Regions from separate parts of the Geobacillus sp. B4113_201601 genome, predicted to be linked through region 1. Evidence: riboswitches for the same ligand, from Rfam matches in the RefSeq annotation. Region 1 holds a riboswitch; each other region holds the start of a gene.

Region 1 (6,056 bases):
ACGGATCGCGGAATGAGCGAATGAGCGCCAAGAGCGAATCGTCGATGTAGGGGGACTGCATGGCGATTTTTCCGAATGTATGCGGATACAACAGTCCGGCGGTCAACGATACGGTCCCGCCGAGCGAATCACCGATGAGCGCCCGGCCTTTGCCCATTTGATACGTCGGCAGTTCGCGGTCCAAAAACGGCACGAGTTCATGGGCTAGAAAGCGGAGATACGCTCCGTGCTTCGTTCCCGATGGATGATACTTTTCATAGCGGTCGTTTACATTCCGATACGGAATACCGACGACGATCGTGCGGTCAATCGTGCCGTTGGCCATTAACGTTTCGACAGCCGTTTTCATTTTTCCGTACATAAAGTAATCTTTGCCGTCTTGAGCGATTAGTAAAGAATATTTGTAAAGCGGGGAAAAATTGCTTGGCAAATAGACGAGCAGTTCGATTTTCTCCTGAAGCTCCCCGCTATATAGCGCGTAATCGCGCATCGTTCCTGCTGTCATGACCATCCTCCAGTGAAAGCGCAAGTTCATCTGTTATTGTAACATATTTGTACAAAAAATGTTAATCAAGGGCTCGAATTTTTTGTGAATTTGCCGAGTGATGCGCAGCGAAAAAAAGACTTGCAAAAACCGCTGGAATGCGTTACATTTCTTAATAAATAAAATTGCAACAAAATTGAATACCCATCCTGTTCTTATCGAGAGAAGCGGAGGGAACTGGCCCAATGAAGCTTCAGCAACCAGCCGCCCGGCGGCCAGGTGCTAAATCCAGCGAATTGAGCATTCAATTCGGCAGATAAGAAGAAGCATGGCCATGAATATGGAAAAGTCTTCTTCTTGGAAGACTTTTTTTATTTTCCTTTGTTTTGGCGGCCGTTTTGCCGACCTGTGAGGCGGGGCGGCAGCGAAGCGCTCGGCTGTCGAGAAGGCCAGTGATTTAGTGCAAAATGCTGCTGAGTTCCACCTATTTCTCAATTAGAGAAACTTCAAAGAATCAGCTTTCTTTTCTGAATGAAAATGCCTCCAATTGGTGTGTGACAGCGGTTTTTCACCGGCCTTCGAGACAAGCAGCGAAGCGTTTGGGCGCTGCGGCCGCCGGTCGTTGGACAAGAGGAATTTTTTCGCAGAAGGAGAGAGATGAGATGGAGAAACTGGAGACGTTGTTAGCGCAAATCGGCAACCGGAGCGAAACCGTGACAGGAACGGTCAACCCGCCCGTCTATTTTTCGACCGCCTACCGCCATGCCGGCATCGGAGAGTCGACTGGGTTTGACTACATCCGCACCGGCAATCCAACGCGCAAAATTGTTGAGGAGGCGATCGCGAAGCTGGAAGGCGGCGATCAAGGCTATGCGTTCAGCTCCGGCATGGCCGCCATTCAGACGGTGCTCGCCTTGTTTGAGAGCGGAGATGAGTTTCTCGTATCGGCCGACCTTTACGGCGGCACGTACCGGCTGTTTGAGCGCGGCTGGCGCAAGTACGGTCTTCGGTTCCATTATGTCGATTTTTCCGATCTCGATGCGGTGGAAGCGTGTATCAGCGAAAAAACGAAGGCGATTTTCTTGGAAACGCCGACAAACCCACTGATGCACGAGACCGATATTTCCGCGGTCGCCCAGCTTGCCCAACGGCACGGGCTATTGTTGATCGTGGATAACACGTTTTACACCCCGGTGCTCCAGCGCCCGATCGAACAAGGAGCCGATATCGTCATCCACAGCGCCACGAAATATTTAGGCGGCCATAACGATGTGTTGGCCGGCTTGGTCGTTGCCAAGGGAGAAGCGCTTTGTCAACGCTTGGCCGAGTACCATAACGCCATCGGCGCCGTCTTGTCCCCGTTTGACTCTTGGCTATTGATCCGCGGGATGAAAACGTTGGCGCTAAGGATGCGCCAGCATGAAGAAAACGCCAAGCGCATCAGCGCCTTTTTGCGCCAACATGAAGATGTGACCGACGTCTTATATCCAGGAAGAGGTGGGATGCTGTCGTTCCGGATTGCCGATGAAAAGTGGGTGAACGGATTTTTAAAAAGCTTGCGCCTTATTACGTTCGCGGAAAGCTTAGGCGGGGTTGAAAGCTTTATTACGTATCCGGCGACACAGACGCACGCGGACATTCCGGAAGACATCCGCATCCGAAACGGCGTCTGCAACCGGCTGCTCCGCTTCTCGGTCGGCATTGAACACGCCGATGATTTGATCGTCGACTTGGCGCAAGCGTTCAAAAACATGAAAGAGGTGTGAGCGATGGAACGGGAATGGTCGTTTTCGACAAAACTGCTCCATAACGAATGGAAAGTCGACCGCGCAACCGGGGCGGTGAGCGTGCCGATCCAACACGCCTCCACGTTCCATCAGTTTGATTTCGACTCATTCGGAAAATACGACTACAGCCGCTCTGGCAATCCGACGCGCGAGGCGCTTGAGGAGACGATCGCCGCCTTAGAAGGCGGTGTGCGCGGGTTCGCGTTCGCCTCGGGCATGGCCGCCATCTCCACGGCGTTGTTGCTCCTGTCCAAAGGCGACCATGTGCTTGTGACGGAAGACGTCTACGGCGGCACGTACCGGATCGTCACCGAAGTGCTGAGCCGATTCGGCATTGACTATACGTTCGTCGATATGACCGATCTCAAGGCGGTGGCGGAAAACATCCGGCCGAACACGAAAGTCATTTATATGGAAACCCCGTCCAACCCGCTGTTAAAAGTGACCGACATTCGCGCTGTCGTCGAGCTGGCGAAAGCGCACGGCTGTTTGACGTTTTTGGATAATACGTTCATGACCCCGGCGCTGCAGCGGCCGTTGGATCTCGGCGTCGACGTTGTCCTCCACAGCGCAACAAAGTTTTTAGCCGGCCATAGCGACGTCGTCGCCGGACTGGCGGTCGTAAAAGACGAGGAGCTCGGCAAACAGCTGTACAAATGGCAAAACGCCTTTGGCGCCGTCCTCGGCGTCCAAGACGCGTGGCTTGTGCTTCGGGGGCTAAAAACGCTTCACGTTCGGCTGAAACAGTCGTCCGCATCGGCCATGGCCATCGCCGAGTATTTGCTCCGCCATCCGAAAGTGGAAGAGGTGTATTATCCGGGATTGGCGAACCATCCAGGCCATGACATTCAACGCGGCCAAGCGGCGGGGTTTGGCGCCGTGCTGTCGTTCCGCTTGGCCGATGAAGAAGCGGTCCGGACGTTCGTCCGCCACGTCCGCCTGCCGGTGTTCGCCGTCAGCCTTGGGGCGGTCGAATCGATTTTGTCGCACCCGGCGAAAATGTCGCACGCCGCCATGCCGAAGGAAGAGCGGCTGCGGCGCGGCATTACCGACGGCTTGCTGCGGCTGAGCGTCGGGCTTGAGGATGTCAACGATCTGATCGCCGATATTGAGCAGGCGCTGTCGTTTGTGAAAGAACAACCGTCGATTTCGGCGCGCTAAAAGGCGGCGAACGAAAGCTCCGTTGTCGTGGGGGGAAGTGATGGACATGATCATCACGCAAATCTATCCCTGCGCCAGTGCCAACGCCGGCCGCGCCCGGAAGTGGTGAACATGGTCATCACACAAAGCGTGAAAAGACAGTGAACCAAAGCCCCGTCTGTCGCCGTGTTGCCGTTTTTCCGCCAACCGATGCCGAGGGCGCTCCAATCGTTCAACGTGGTCATCGCAAAACGGAGGGGGAAACCACTGCGTACAGCGCGGCGGTTGACGCCCATTCCCCCTCAGCACGGAACCGCCATGGAGCGCCTTCACTCGGCCGTAAACCCACCCCCGCGCCTCCCGGCAAAACGGCCGCCTTCGCCAAAGAACAGCGCCGCCGCGTCACTGGGCAATACGAAACCACCTGTCGCCGTTGCCCCCGCTCTTGCTTGAACCGTTCCGCCACCGATTGTTTGTTTAGGAGGCCGGTGATTTACTCGCCCAACCGCTTCTTCGGATCGTTTCTCAAGTAGAAAAAACTTGCTGCATCAGCCTCTATGTTCACGCGTTCCATCGCCGATCAAGGCAAACAGTGGGTTTTCACCAACCTTTTGAAGGGCGGTGATTTAAGGAAACAGGCCGCTTACCAGCTTCGTTTCTCAAATAGAAAAGCCCTGTCGCATCCAAGATCGGCTTGCAAACACTGCCCTATTGTTCAAGAGAAACAACCGTTTTTCACCAACCTTTTAGGGGAAGGCCGCTTTCCCTTTCTCAAACTGAACAGCGATTTTTTTAAAAAGTTGTTGACAACGCGTATGCTCGTCTATATAATTAAAAATGTGTTCGATAGCGGACAACAATATATGATTCCGTAGCTCAGCTGGGAGAGCGCCACCTTGACAGGGTGGAGGTCGCTGGTTCGAGCCCAGTCGGAATCATCAAGCGAAATCCCTTGAACCACAAGGCTTCAAGGGATTTTTTATTTTTGTTGTCATTCCTTTGAAAATTTATAAAACTAATTTGGAAAATTAACTATGTACAGGATGTTATTGAATGGTAAAATATTCATACAAGTAGTGATCAAATTAGAAACCAAACACGGTCTAAGCTTTGAGAATAATGAGTTAGCCATGACAAAGTTTCATGACACCTGTAGTATATACGAACATTTTGCAATTCGGTCTCATCGTCAAAAATAATTTTTTAGAAAGGAGTTGATGATGTATTTCATTCTACAAGGAATCCGCAGGTAAGGGCTATTTTTATGTTTACTCGATTTTATCTAGCACCACGGGTTGTAATTGGAGAATTTTTCTTCTCTGATTATCAATAATGGGAAGATGAATCAAGTTGGGATTATGTTTTAGAAGAGGAGCGAGCATATGAATACATCCGACTTAATACAATCGGCTGAAAAATTCCGTATAGAGGGCGATTTACAGAGTGCATTGATTTGCTCATTCTATTAGAAAAAATCGAAGCTGACAACCCTTTTGTTCAGTTAAAAATCGGCTTGACTTTAGATGCTATGGGTAAAGAACAAGAAGCGATACCTTACTATGAGAGAGCACTGTCGCTTGGGTTACCTGCTGAGCAACGATGTGTAGCATTATTATGTCTGGGTTCAAGTCTTAGAAATATAGGGCAGTTAGAACATTCCAAACACATTCTTAAGAGTGCAATCGAGGAATTTCCAAATCATATTGGAATACGTTGTTTCTATGCTTTGGCACAATATAGTGCAGGTGAGTATGGTGAGTCTGTTCGCACGCTCATAAATACAATACTGCTTCTTTCCCCTGAAAGTGTAAAACCTTTTGCACGAGGTCTTGAACATTACGCAGATGAATTAAAATGATATTGTTGAACCCTTGTGGAAGGAAGAGCGAATTAACTTCTATACTGTTATTTTCTGGTTAATTTTCTATTTAGAGGGATTAAATTGAGAGCAAAGAAAGCATTACCTATTTTATTGACATCAGCTATGTTATTTGGATCAGCACCGAGTAGTGTACCGATTCCTAATTTGGTATCGAAAGTAGAGGCAGCGACCGTTTCTGTTCCATATGTGAAACCAGAGATTATTGAACCTAAATGGGTGACAGGGAATATTGAAGGTGGCGGCGGAGGCACAATTCAAATAGAAAGTGTGGGATTTAGTACAGAAAGAACTCAACATGGGACGTTGGTATTAGAAATTAGGAGGAAGAATTTTTGTGGGGGGTGTTGGGAAAATTATAGACTTCAGGAAAATGTTACTCTACCAGTTTATCTTTATTCTGAACCTTATCAATTAGATGGAAGAGATGATTCAGCGGAAAGAGCTACTAACACATTAAATACAGTTGTTGATTATATGAATCGAGATTCAAAAGAGAATTATTACTTGAGAGTAGCTTTCTACATTACAAACCCAGACAACGATCATACTTATTGGTTGGGTATGATGGGATCTAACGATCGCAACTCCTTTTATTTAAGAGCTTATTTTTATCCAGATGTAAATCTTGTTCCGTTGTCTAAAGAACAGAGGGATCAGTATTTCAAAGGACAAAGCATTAGTAACGATACAAATGGCAGCAACAATAACAATAATGGTTCTAATACCAACAAACAGCCAATCATTCCAACGCCAAGCGTAAAGT
Region 2 (6,056 bases), on a different contig from region 1:
GTCACCGATCCACTGAATGACAAAGACAATCACAAGCACCAACACGGTCGCGACAAACGTCACATCGTTATGGCTGCGCTGAAATCCTTCCAAATACGCCAAATTCCCAAGTCCACCGGCGCCGACAACGCCAGCCATCGCCGTATAGCCGACAAGCGACACCGCGGTGACGGTAATCCCCGAGACAAGAGCTGGCAACGATTCCGGCAAAAGCACCTTCCAAATGATCGTCCACGTCGAGGCGCCCATCGCCTGCGCCGCTTCAATGACCCCTTTGTCAATTTCGCGGAGGGCGATCTCAACCATGCGGGCGTAAAACGGCGCCGCACCGATGATGAGCGCCGGCAGCGCCGCGTTGGCGCCGAGCATCGTCCCGACGAGCCATTTCGTAAACGGAATAAGCAAAATGATCAAAATAATGAACGGAATGGAGCGGAAAATGTTGACGAACGCCGCGATGACCGTATTGGCCAGCCGGTTCTCCCATAGGTTTCCCTTTGCCGTTAAAAATAACAGCAGCCCAAGCACCACTCCGAGGACGAACGTGGCGGCGACCGCCATGCCGGTCATGTACAGCGTCTCGACCGTTGCCGCCCACATCGTTTCCCATTGCACGTTCGGCAGGAGGTTAGCGAGCATCGTGAATCACCTCCACCGCCACTTGTTGGTCTTGAATATAGTCGAGCGCCCGACCGATTTCATCCGCCGCCCCGTCGATGTGCACAAACAGCACGCCGTAGGCGCCTTGATGGGTTTGTGAAATTTTTCCTTGTAAAATGTTGACATCAACGGCAAATTGGCGGACGACTTGCGTAATGAGCGGCTGTCCAGCGGCGGCGCCGACAAACGTCAACTGCGCGATCACCCCGTTCGGGTAGTGGCCGAACAGATGCGAGACAGCTTCTTCGGTTTCCTCCGGCTCGACCAGCTGCTTGACGAACCGTTTCGTAATCGGCTGCTGCGGGTTCCGGAACACGTGCAGCACGTCGCCTTGTTCGACGATTTTGCCGCTTTCCATCACCGCGACGCGGTCGCAAATTTTGCGAATGACGTGCATTTCATGGGTGATGAGCACGATCGTCAGCCCGAGCCGCTTGTTGATGTCAACGAGCAAATCCAAAATCGCGTCCGTCGTCTGCGGATCGAGGGCGGACGTCGCCTCATCGCAAAGCAGGACTTTCGGATTGTTGGCGAGCGCCCGCGCGATGCCGACCCGCTGCTTTTGCCCGCCGCTCAGCTGCGACGGATACGCCTCTTCCCGCCCGGTGAGACCGACAAGCTGGATGAGCTCATCGACGCGCTTTTGCCGTTCCTCTCTCGGAACACCGGCGATCTCGAGCGGAAAAGCGATATTTTCCCTGACGGTGCGCGACCAAAGCAAGTTGAAATGCTGGAAAATCATGCCGATTTCCTGACGGGCGTTTCGAAGCTCCCGACCTTTCACGCGCGCCATGTCGCGGCCGGCGACGATCACCCGACCGCTCGTCGGTTTTTCCAATCCGTTTAACAGCCGAATGAGCGAACTTTTTCCGGCCCCGCTGTAGCCGATAATTCCAAAAATTTCTCCTTCGCGAATCTCAAGCGACACGTTGTCAACGGCTGTCACCGCACCGTTGGCCGCTTGGTATACTTTCGTCACCTGTTCAAGGGTGATCATCGTTTCACCTTCCTTTCTTGCCGTGCGCTTCCCGTTCGCCAGCAGGCGCAAGCCCCGCCGCCGAGCGCGCCCGCGCAAGCAGCCGAAGCGGGCTGTTCACGCCCAGCGCCCAAGCAAGCGCAAAAAGAAAACCTTTCTGCCCGCGGAGAACAGAAAGGTATTGTCTACCATTCCGTCTCTTATCTCTCAAAGCAGGCTGCTTTGTGTGAATTGGCACCATTTCAGCGCAAGCGCTGACGGTTGCCGGGCTTCATTGGGCACATCCCTCCACCTCTCTTGATAAGAGCACAACGCAAATGTATTCAATTTGGTTACGAATGTGATTGTATCATTGGATGTCGAATCGTGTCAACCTATTTTTTATCCAACATGCCGATACGGCTTGGCCAAATGGAGGAGCGACTCCAGCAGCAATAAATGGCGGAAGCTTCCCGATACGTGCACTTCTTGCAGCCGGACGAGCTGCTGCAGCTTCAGCTCACCGCTCAGCAAGGAGGCGAGCGCTTCCTTCGAACCGCGCACCGTCAACGTGTTTCGTTCATCGTTCTCGCACTCAACGATGGCCGGCTCTTTGCCAAGCAAGACGGAAGCGGCCTCCCCGTCGCTTTCAAACCGAACGCATAACTGCTCGTCCGGCAAAATCGGCAACAAATGACGCAACATTTGCATCCGCTCGATGAACCGTTCCACAAACTCACGCACTTCCATTGACCATCACCCCCATGTCCTTTGTTCTCTATTTCCATATGTGGGGGCAAGAATCCTTTACAAAAATCTCGACAGCCTGTTGACGAACGGACGCCGTTTTTGTCATTTCCCAAGAAATGTGTCAAACGGAGTCAAAAAAAGGGGGACAGTCAACGCGGCAGCCGGGCTTGCAGTTGCTCATACAAATCGGTGACGGAAGGGAACGCATACCATTTGTCGGCCATCGCTCCGTCAACAAAAAGAAGCAAGCATGGAACGCTGGAAATTTGCCACTCCACAGCCTGCTCAGGAATATAGTTGATATCCGTTTCGTAAAACGGCAACGTCGGGAATAGCTGCTCGATAATCACGAGCATCCGCCGCGCCAATTGACATGTGCCGCACAGCGGGGTATACAAATACAGCGCCAAAAGCGGCTCGTTCTCGATCGTTTTTCTGAGCTCATTGCGATCGATCGCGTTCACCCGCTTCCCCCCTTCATCAACCATTCCATTCGCACCTCAAAATCGGCGCGCAGCAACACTTGCGCCAAATGCCAAAGCGGAGCGGCCGCCACTTCCCGGTACGCCCGGTCAATATAAATATGTTCGGCTTCGGGAAACATGCGGCGAAACTGGCGGCGCAGCTTCTCCCCCGCCTCATCGGCGTCGGCAAGCACGTATACATCTTGGCCTTCGAACTCGTCGGCCAACTCTTCCAAGCGGGCATCGCTGATCGTCCCGTTCGTACACACGATCACGACCGGTTCATTCAACACCGCCGCCACCTTTTGTTTATCCGATCTCCCCTCGACGATGATCACCTTTTCCACTTGTCGCATATCCGCCCCACCTAACTCCACCAATGTTGTGCTCTATTGTATGATCGATGCGAGCCAAAGGTTGAAAAAAAGCAACGGCCATCCACCGTTGCCTTTCAACACCAGCCCGCTTCCCCGTCGCAGTCGACATATTTTTGCCCCGGCTCAACGGTAGCGGTCACGTCTTTGTAAACTTTTCCATTTTGCACTGTATAGCCGCTTTTTAACGGAACGGTCTCCGGAAGCGGAACATGGCCGATCAGCTCCCCTTCCGCATACAAATCAAGCGTGCGGCCGTTCCATTTGCCGATTACCCGATCGGTCACATCGATGCGCGCCGATTGCAGCGCCATCTTTCGCACCCCCTTGTTTCATTTCTTCCATATGTATAGGGTGCCCGAATTGAGCCGAAAATGACGGCCATGTTTATCCTTCCGTCACCATCGCTTCATATTGTTCCGCTGTCAATAATTGGTCAATCTCACGGGTGTCGCTCGGTTTCACGACGATCATCCACGCTTTCTCGTACGGCGATTCGTTGACATACTCCGGATGATCGTTGAGCGCCTCGTTTACTTCGACGACCGTTCCGCTGACCGGCGCGTACAGCTCCGAGACGGTTTTCACCGACTCAACGCTGCCGAACGGCTCGTTCGCTTTCAGCTGCGCGCCCACTTCCGGCAGTTCGACAAAGACGATATCCCCCAACTCGGATTGCGCGTAATCCGTAATGCCGATGCGCACGTGTTCGCCTTCGACGCGCACCCACTCATGCTCTTTCGTATAGCGAAGTTCCTTTGGCGTGTTCATCGAATCCCTCCATTGCGACAAAAAAGTGTGCTCCTCTTCATCATAACCGATTTTCCGCGAAAACTCACCGTCTGTCTGTTCGGCCGGCGAAAAATTTTTGGGCTTCGCACCCGCCCTGTCGAAAACCGTTGTCTACGCCGGCCGCCCGAACCGGCGGAACAACCCCCGTTTGCCCCTTTCACTGTTGCCGTTCCGCCGTGCCCGGATGGCGAACTCATTACCGATTCACGGCCGGCGCCTGTCCAAAAAACGATTCATACGCCGACTCGCGAAACCCGACGATCACCCGCTCGCCATCCGTCAAAATCGGCCGCTTCACCAGCATTCCGTCCGAAGCGAGCCAATTGAGCATCTCGTCTTCCGATGCGCCGTCAAGCTTGTCCTTTAATCCGAGCTCGCGGTATTTCAACCCGCTTGTATTAAAAAATGTTTTCAGCGGCAGCCCGCTTTTCCGATGCAGGTCGGCGAGCTGCTCTTTCGTCAGCGGCTCGTCGACCAAATGCACCGTTTGCACCTCAATGCCGTGGTCATCCAACCATTTTTTCGCCTTCCGGCACGTTCCGCACTTTGGATACCAATAGAGCGTGAGCGTCATCGTCCTCCCCCTTTCCGCTGAATTCGCTCGGATGATCCGATGTTTGGCGGCGCCCGTTCCCAACAGCGAGAACAAGCGGCCAAAGGCAGCGAACCGTCCGCTTCTGCCTGCAGTTTCCTCGAAACGACAAGAAGTACCAGGTCGGACCTGGTACTTCTCATTATCACACAACTTACCGCGCCGCTTCAACGCTCACACAACATATCGTTCCGCTTCAATGAGCGCAGCGGCCGTTTCACGTTTTTTCGCGATCACGTTGATCGGCGTATGGCGCGTCAGCCGGCGGAGCGCGGCGAGCATCATCCGCAGCGTGTCACCTTGCTCCACAGCGACGAGCGTCTCTTTCGCATGGGCTTCAATTTCATTGAACGCCTCTTGGCAGAAAATTTGCGTGTACAGCACTTTTTGTTTGTTTTTCTCCTCACCGCTCGCTTGAATCGCTTTTTCCGTGCGCAAGAGCGCCGATTCCATCGCGTAAACGTTCGAAACGATGTCAGCGATGTTGACGAGCACTTCTTGCTCTTCTTCAATGCGCTGGCCGTATTTTTGCGCCGCCAAGCCGGCGACCATCAAGGCAACTTTTTTCGCTTGGCGCACCAAGTATTTCTCTTGTTCCAGCGCGCCCGAACCCGGCTCTTCAGCGGCCATCATCATGAGCTCTTCCTGCAGCTGCTGCGCTTTTTGGAACAGCGGCAGCTCGCCTTTTACCGCTTTTTTCAAGTACATGCCCGGCACGAGCAGGCGGTTGATTTCGTTCGTTCCTTCAAAAATGCGGTTGATGCGCGAGTCGCGGTAGGCGCGCTCGATTTCGTATTCTTGCATAAAGCCGTAGCCGCCATGGATTTGCACGCCTTCATCGACGATGTAATCGAGCACTTCCGTGGCAAAAAACTTGTTCAGTGAGCATTCGATCGCGTATTCGGCGATCGATTTGGCCACTTCTTTGCCATCTTTCGCTTTTTCGGCATCAAGCAAGCCCATCCGCTCATCGAACAAGCCGACCGTGCGGTAGACCGAGCTTTCGGCGGCATACAGGCGCGACGCCATCGTCGCCAATTTTTCCTGCGTCAGCGTAAACTGCGAAATCGGACGTTTGAATTGTTGGCGCTGATTGGCGTATTTGACCGTGATCTCAAACGCCCTCTTCGCGCCGCCGACCGCCCCCAACCCGAGCTTGTAGCGGCCGATGTTCAAAATGTTAAAGGCGATGACATGGCCTTTGCCGATTTCGCCGAGCACGTTTTCTTTCGGCACCGGTACGTCTTGCAAAATGAGCGTCCGCGTCGATGAGCTTTTGATCCCCATTTTCTTCTCTTCCGGACCGGTTGAAACGCCCGGGAAATCGCGCTCAACGATGAAGGCTGTAAAATGTTGGCCGTCGACTTTCGCATAGACGACAAACACATCGGCGAATCCGGAGTTCGTGATCCATTGTTTTTCGCCGTTTAAAATGTAATGTGTGCCTTCCGCATTGAGCTTCGCTGTCG
Region 3 (6,056 bases), on a different contig from region 1:
TTTAACGTTTCGTCGCTGGTGGCAAAAAGAAGCGCCTCGGCCATCCGCACTTCTTCTTCCGGAATCGAAGCGAACCGCTCGAGCTTCTCGGTGTTGACGATGGCGTAATCGAGCCCGGCTTGCGTGCAATGGTACAAAAAGACCGAGTTCAGCACTTCGCGCCCGGCCGGCGGCAAGCCGAACGAGACGTTGCTGATGCCGAGCATCGTTAAACAATGAGGAAGCCGCTCTTTAATGAGGCGGATTCCTTCGATCGTTTCTTTCGCCGCGCCGATGTATTGCTCATCGCCGGTGCCGACCGGGAAGACGAGCGGATCGAAAATGATGTCGCGCTCAGGCACGCCGTAGCGGTTCACGAGCAAGTCATACGAACGCAAGGCGATCTCGAGCTTCCGTTCGGCGGTGACCGCCATCCCTTGTTCATCGATCGTCCCGACCACAACGGCGGCGCCGTAGCGGTGCAGCAGCGGCACGACGTTGGCAAAGCGCTCTTCGCCGTCTTCGAGGTTGATCGAGTTAATGATCGCCTTTCCTTGTGAATACGTGAGGGCGCGCTCGATGACACGCTCGTCGGTCGAGTCAATGACGAGCGGCACTTTTACTTTTTTGACGACTTCGCGGACGAACTGTTCCATGTCGGAAAGCTCATCACGGTCCGGATCGGCGAGGCAAATGTCGATGACATGGGCGCCGTTTTTCACTTGGGCGCGGGCGATTTCCGCCGCTTCTTCGTATTTGCCTTCGGCGATGAGGCGCTTAAATTTGCGCGAGCCGATGACGTTCGTCCGCTCACCGACAAAAAGCGGGCGCATCGTTTCATCGTAGATGAGCGCTTCAATGCCGGAGACGGCGTGCGTGTCAAACGAGGACGGGATCGGCCGCGGCGGAATGTGGCGCACCGCTTCGGCGATGGCCCGGATATGGTCCGGCGTCGTGCCGCAGCACCCGCCGACGATGTTGATCCATCCTTTTTCGGCAAAGCGGCGGATTTTTTCCGCGAGCATCTCCGGTGTTTCATGGTAATGCCCTTCTTCGTCCGGCAGGCCGGCGTTCGGGTAGCAGCTGACCGCCGTGTCGGCAAGCGAGGCGAGCGTGCGCAAATGATCGGTCATAAACTCCGGGCCGGTCGCGCAGTTTAAGCCGACGGCGATCGGCTTCATGTGGCGGATCGAGATGAAAAACGAATCGATCGCCTGCCCGGCAAGCGTTGTACCCATCGGCTCGATCGTGCCGGAAATCATGAGCGGCACGCGGCGGCCGACCGCTTCAAACGCTTTGGAAATGCCGATGAATCCCGCTTTGACATTCAAGGCATCTTGGCACGTTTCCAAAAGGAGAAGGTCGACGCCGCCCAAAAGCAGTCCGCGCGCCTGTTCTTCATAGGCGGCAACGAGTTCGTCAAACGTCGCTCCGCCCGTGACCGACAAAGTTTTCGTCGTCGGCCCCATCGAACCGGCGACAAAGCGCGGCCAGTCGGGCGTCGCGAACGCCTCGGCCGCTTGTTTGGCGAGCTTCGCTGCTTCGATGTTCAGCTCGAGCGCCAAATGGCCAAGTCCGTATTCATCAAGGACGATGCGCGTCGCCCCGAACGTGTTCGTTTCAATGATGTCCGCGCCGGCTTCCAAGTACGCTTCATGAATGCGGCGGATGACGTGCGGGGCGGTGATGGTCAAGTATTCGTTGCACCCTTCATACGCCTCGCCGCCAAAGTCGGCGGCTGATAAGTTGGCGCTTTGGATCATGGTGCCCATGGCGCCGTCGATGACAAGAATTTTTCGCTGCAGCTGTTGTTCGAAGATGAGGTCAGCCATGCACAACCTTCCTTTCTTTCGCGGCCGCTTCTTTTTCGTGAATGTAGCGGACGAGCTCCACCGTCATGTCGTAGCGCAAAAACGGCGTAATGAAATAAATGCCGTGAAACAAGTCGAACGCCGCATCAATGAGCGCTTTGGCGATGGCGATTCCTTCGCGCGCCGCCCGCACCGGGTCGTCGCCGCAGGCGGCCATGCGGGCGCGAATATCGTCGGACAGCGTAATGCCCGGCACCTCATGATGCAAAAACTCGGCGTTGCGCGCGCTCACAAGCGGCATAATGCCGATGTAAATCGGCGCATTCAAATGTTTCGTCGCTTCGTGCACGGCCATGATTTTCTCTTCCGAGTAAACCGGTTGAGTCAAGAAATAATGGGCGCCGCACTGAATTTTTTTCTCCATCCGCTCAACGGCCTTATCCAAATGGCGGACATTCGGATTGAACGCCGCGCCGATCGAGAAGTTCGTTTTTTGTCCGAGCGGTTTGCCCGAATACGACAATCCCTCATTAAACTGGCGGATCAAGCGGATTAAATCAAACGACGATAAATCGTACACCGATGTCGCTCCCGGAAAGTCGCCGATTTTTGACGGGTCGCCGGTAATGGCGAGCACGTCGGTGATGCCGAGCGTATGCAGGCCCATCAAGTGTGACTGCAGGCCGATCAAGTTGCGGTCGCGGCACGTAATATGCACGAGCGGGCGGACGCCGAGCCGCTCTTTGATGATGGCCGCGACGGCGGCGTTGCTGATGCGCGGCGTGGCGAGCGAGTTGTCGGCCAGCGTCAGCGCGTCAATGCCGGCGTCATGGAGCGCTTTCGCCCCGGCGAGAAATTTGTCAATGCCCAATTTTTTCGGGGGATCGAGCTCGACGATCACCGAGCGGCGGGCGCGGACAAGTTCGGGAAGCGGCGTCGCTGATGATGGAATGTCGGATTGGACCGACACCGGCACGGCGCGTCGTTTGACCGTTTTTTCCGTTACCGGCGTCCGGTCTTGCAGCGCCCGCGCCATCGCTTCAATATGGTTCGGCGTCGTGCCGCAGCATCCGCCGAGCAGCCGCACCCCTTGGTCGCGAAACGCTTTCGCCGTTTCCTCGAAGTATTCGGCATTCGTCTCATAGACGAGCCGGCCATCGCGATAGTCGGGGAGGCTCGCGTTCGGGTACGCCGATAAAAAGGCGCGCGTTGGCAGCGGCACTTCCTCGAGCGATTGAAGCATATAGTACGGCCCGAGCCGGCAGTTGAGCCCGACGACATCGGCGCCAAGCGCTTCTAAGCGGGCGAGGGCGTCAGCGAGCGGCGTGCCGTCTTGCAAGACGCCCACTTCATGGAGCGACACATGGGCGATGACCGGCAAGTCCGTCTCTTTGCGGGCGATGGCGAGCACCGTCTCCAACTCTTCTAAATCGTAATACGTCTCGAGCAGCACGCCGTCCACTCCCTCCGCCAGCAAGACAAACAGCTGCTCGCGGAACGTCCGCTTCACTTCATCAAGCGGCACGGCGCTTTTGTTTAACGTGCGCAGCCCGCCAATGGTCCCGAGCACGTACGCCCGACCGTTGGCGGCTTGCCTAGCGAGCCGCACCGCCGCCCGGTTGATGGCCGGCACCTCATCTTGCAAGCCGTAGCGGGCGAGTTTCACATAGTTGGCGCCGTAGGTATTCGTCTGGATGACGTCGGCGCCTGCCGCGATATAGGCTTCGTGAATATGGACGATGTCTTCCGGTTTCGATAGATTCAATTCTTCAAAACAACGGTCAACGCCATGCGAATAGAGAAGCGTCCCCATCGCCCCATCGGCGATCAGCACGCGTTGTTTCAACTCATCAAGCAATCCCACGTTCCATTTCCCCCGTTTCTTGGCAAGTAAAAGAAAAAAGCCTTCTAAGAAGAAGACTTTCCGTTCGCTTCTTCTTATCTTCCAGGCTGCTGCCTGTCTGGATTTAGCACCTTGGCCGCCCGCCAGGTTGCTGAGGGTTCACCGGGCCAGTCCCTCCCCCTCTCTTGATAAGAAAATTCGTATCCAATTGTATCGTCCCGTTTGGGTGATTACTATATAATTTAATGTATTTTTTGAAATTATTCAATACAGTGAAGCAAGAAATTTGCCAAAGATTTGCCCGATCAAGGGAGAAGGAACTCTTGTATGATTGCAAAAATCGGAAATAGCGCTACAAACACCTGCCGCCATGCGGGCAATCGGTGTTTTCTCTTTGCTTGCCAATCGAACGTTCAGCAGGGAAAGACATTCTCCAGTGGCCGATGTTCAACGAAGCCATGCGCTGTTTTCCGATTGAGGCTGGTGAAAAACCGTTGTCACACACCAATCAGAGGCATTTTCATTCAGAAAAGTTCCATGAGCAGCGCGACTTGCCCTCCACCCAGGCATGAAAATCTCGCGTCAGGCCGGCATTTTCATTCAGAAAAGAAAGTGGATTCCACTAAGTCTCTCTAATTGAGAAATAGGTGAAATCAGTAGTATGTTGCACTAAGTCCACCGACCTCTATTGTGTTTTGGCTATTGAACATCTCCTTGCGCTGACACCAATTTCTTACCAATCGCTTTTTTGCTTAGTTCATCACCATAACGTGCACTTCTCTGAACAGGTGTAGGCAAAAAATGATTTGTTCCTATTCTTTCGTGGATGCATAAGTTAAGGCATGTCATGAAATACAACTTTTAGTGAAGAGCCTTTTGTTTCGATAGCACAAAAAATGTCGAAATATGTTAAAAAAAGACGAAAAACGTCAACTCATTTCTCTTTTTTTTTAATTTTTTTTTAAGAGTCAAAGTGTATAATAAAAAATGGATGATGTTAACAAGGAATTTAATAGAAATGGCGTCACAGACAGGAGTGAAATAGATGAAACGATGGTCGTGGCCGTATTTTATTCTCATTAGCCTGCCGTTTGTGTTGTTTATTGTCCTTGCCTTTGGTTTAAAAGCGGCTAAGATGCCAATGTGGGGAAAAATCGCATTGATTGCGGCCGTTCTTGTTTATGGGATCGTTTATTCGCGTTTATTGCGGAAAATAAAATAAAGTCCGATCGGATTTGAAATACGAGTAGTTCACGCTTATTGCCAGAACGCTCGGCGTGTCGCAAGCAGTTGCTACAACTGTTGTTTCGATCGTGCTGACCGGCTCCACGCTCGTTTCGATGATTCTTGGAATTACTGCGATTTTGTCAGGCGGAGTCGATGCCATTTTGGAAATTGGCTGGTCAGCGTTTGTAGCAACGGTGAAAAAAATAGTGGCTGAGCGGGAACAAAAAGCGGCTATTGCATGGTAACATGGAAACCGGCAGGGGGAGAAAGGCCCCCTGCCGTTCCTATGAGATGAAAGGGGGAAGAGCCGTGAGACTCGTATGGCTATGGTATCTCCAAAAACAGCGAAGCAGTATCGCCCCTTTACAGCGAAAATCACCGTTTTCCCCGCGGACGACACTGTTGTTGTTGGAAGCGACGAAATGGCTCATTTCGTCGGCGCTCGTTGCAGTGATCTGTTTTCGATCGACAATGATGTTTCGTCCTGTTGTGACGATGTTGATTCTTTTCTTTTTATCGGTCGGTCCTCTAATCGGGGTTTCGCTGGAGTCAAAAGAGGCGTTGGAGCGCCGCTACCATTTTGACTATTTGCGGTTGTCTAGTGTGCGGGATGATCACGTATGGAGGCGGTTGCTAGGCCTTCACTATGCGGTGTCTTTGCTGCGTCTATCGCCGTTGTTTCTCCCTCCCTCTGTCGGCTTGATCGCCAAGTTTGGGGTGGTAGGAGCGGTGTGGGTATGGCTTGGGCAAGCGATGATGCTGCTTCTGTATGTCATATCGCATATGATGCGCGGTTCAACAACTAGAGCGGCGCGTGTATGTTCAGCTTTGTTCTTTCGCATGGCCTCATTGGCGCTCGGGTATGCTGTGCTTGCGGCGATAATGCCGCTGTTGCAATTGTCCCGCCAAGCGGTTCGGATGTATGGGTTGTCGCTTTCTTATCTTGCGCATATGGATGATTACGTTGCTCACTGGCAACAGCAATTTTATCAACGCATGGCCCACTTAGGGGAAGGATGGTCCTTTTCAAGCACTGCTTTATCACTTGTTGGAGCTGGGTTTGTACTGTTGGCTCTGCTTTGTTTTCCTTTTCTTCGTGCCTCTCATTCCAGCAAGGCGATGGATAAGCTGTATTCATGGCAGCTGCGTGCCATTGAGGTATTAGCGGTTCGCGGCACGAACAATGCGATTTTATA

Evidence for each region. A riboswitch is a leader RNA that binds a small molecule or an ion and turns the genes downstream of it on or off. The one in region 1 is predicted to bind S-adenosylmethionine.
Region 2: it holds a riboswitch for S-adenosylmethionine, as region 1 does, so the genes downstream of both, B4113_RS02260 (methionine ABC transporter ATP-binding protein) here and B4113_RS15565 (methionine biosynthesis PLP-dependent protein) in region 1, are expected to answer to the same signal.
Region 3: it holds a riboswitch for S-adenosylmethionine, as region 1 does, so the genes downstream of both, B4113_RS04850 (bifunctional homocysteine S-methyltransferase/methylenetetrahydrofolate reductase) here and B4113_RS15565 (methionine biosynthesis PLP-dependent protein) in region 1, are expected to answer to the same signal.

What each region holds. Positions count from the first base shown of each region.
Region 1 is NZ_LQYX01000111.1:64,979-71,034, forward strand. Features, by position in the region: gene B4113_RS15560 (esterase family protein) at 1-511, opposite strand, end outside; SAM riboswitch class I at 697-807, shown strand; gene B4113_RS15565 (methionine biosynthesis PLP-dependent protein) at 1,147-2,250, shown strand; gene metC (cystathionine beta-lyase) at 2,254-3,432, shown strand; tRNA gene B4113_RS15585 (tRNA-Val) at 4,277-4,349, shown strand; gene B4113_RS15590 (tetratricopeptide repeat protein) at 4,865-5,269, shown strand; gene B4113_RS15595 (hypothetical protein) at 5,354-6,056, shown strand, end outside.
Region 2 is NZ_LQYX01000015.1:6,743-12,798, reverse strand. Features, by position in the region: gene B4113_RS02265 (methionine ABC transporter permease) at 1-639, opposite strand, end outside; gene B4113_RS02260 (methionine ABC transporter ATP-binding protein) at 629-1,657, opposite strand; SAM riboswitch class I at 1,834-1,943, opposite strand; gene B4113_RS02255 (hypothetical protein) at 2,018-2,365, opposite strand; gene B4113_RS02250 (thioredoxin family protein) at 2,515-2,829, opposite strand; gene B4113_RS02245 (toprim domain-containing protein) at 2,826-3,185, opposite strand; gene B4113_RS02240 (YusG family protein) at 3,281-3,517, opposite strand; gene gcvH (glycine cleavage system protein GcvH) at 3,591-3,974, opposite strand; gene B4113_RS02230 (arsenate reductase family protein) at 4,192-4,569, opposite strand; gene B4113_RS02225 (acyl-CoA dehydrogenase family protein) at 4,762-6,056, opposite strand, start outside.
Region 3 is NZ_LQYX01000035.1:59,627-65,682, reverse strand. Features, by position in the region: gene metH (methionine synthase) at 1-1,811, opposite strand, end outside; gene B4113_RS04850 (bifunctional homocysteine S-methyltransferase/methylenetetrahydrofolate reductase) at 1,804-3,654, opposite strand; SAM riboswitch class I at 3,726-3,828, opposite strand; gene B4113_RS20055 (hypothetical protein) at 4,679-4,855, shown strand; gene B4113_RS04845 (uberolysin/carnocyclin family circular bacteriocin) at 4,893-5,105, shown strand; gene B4113_RS04840 (hypothetical protein) at 5,170-6,056, shown strand, end outside.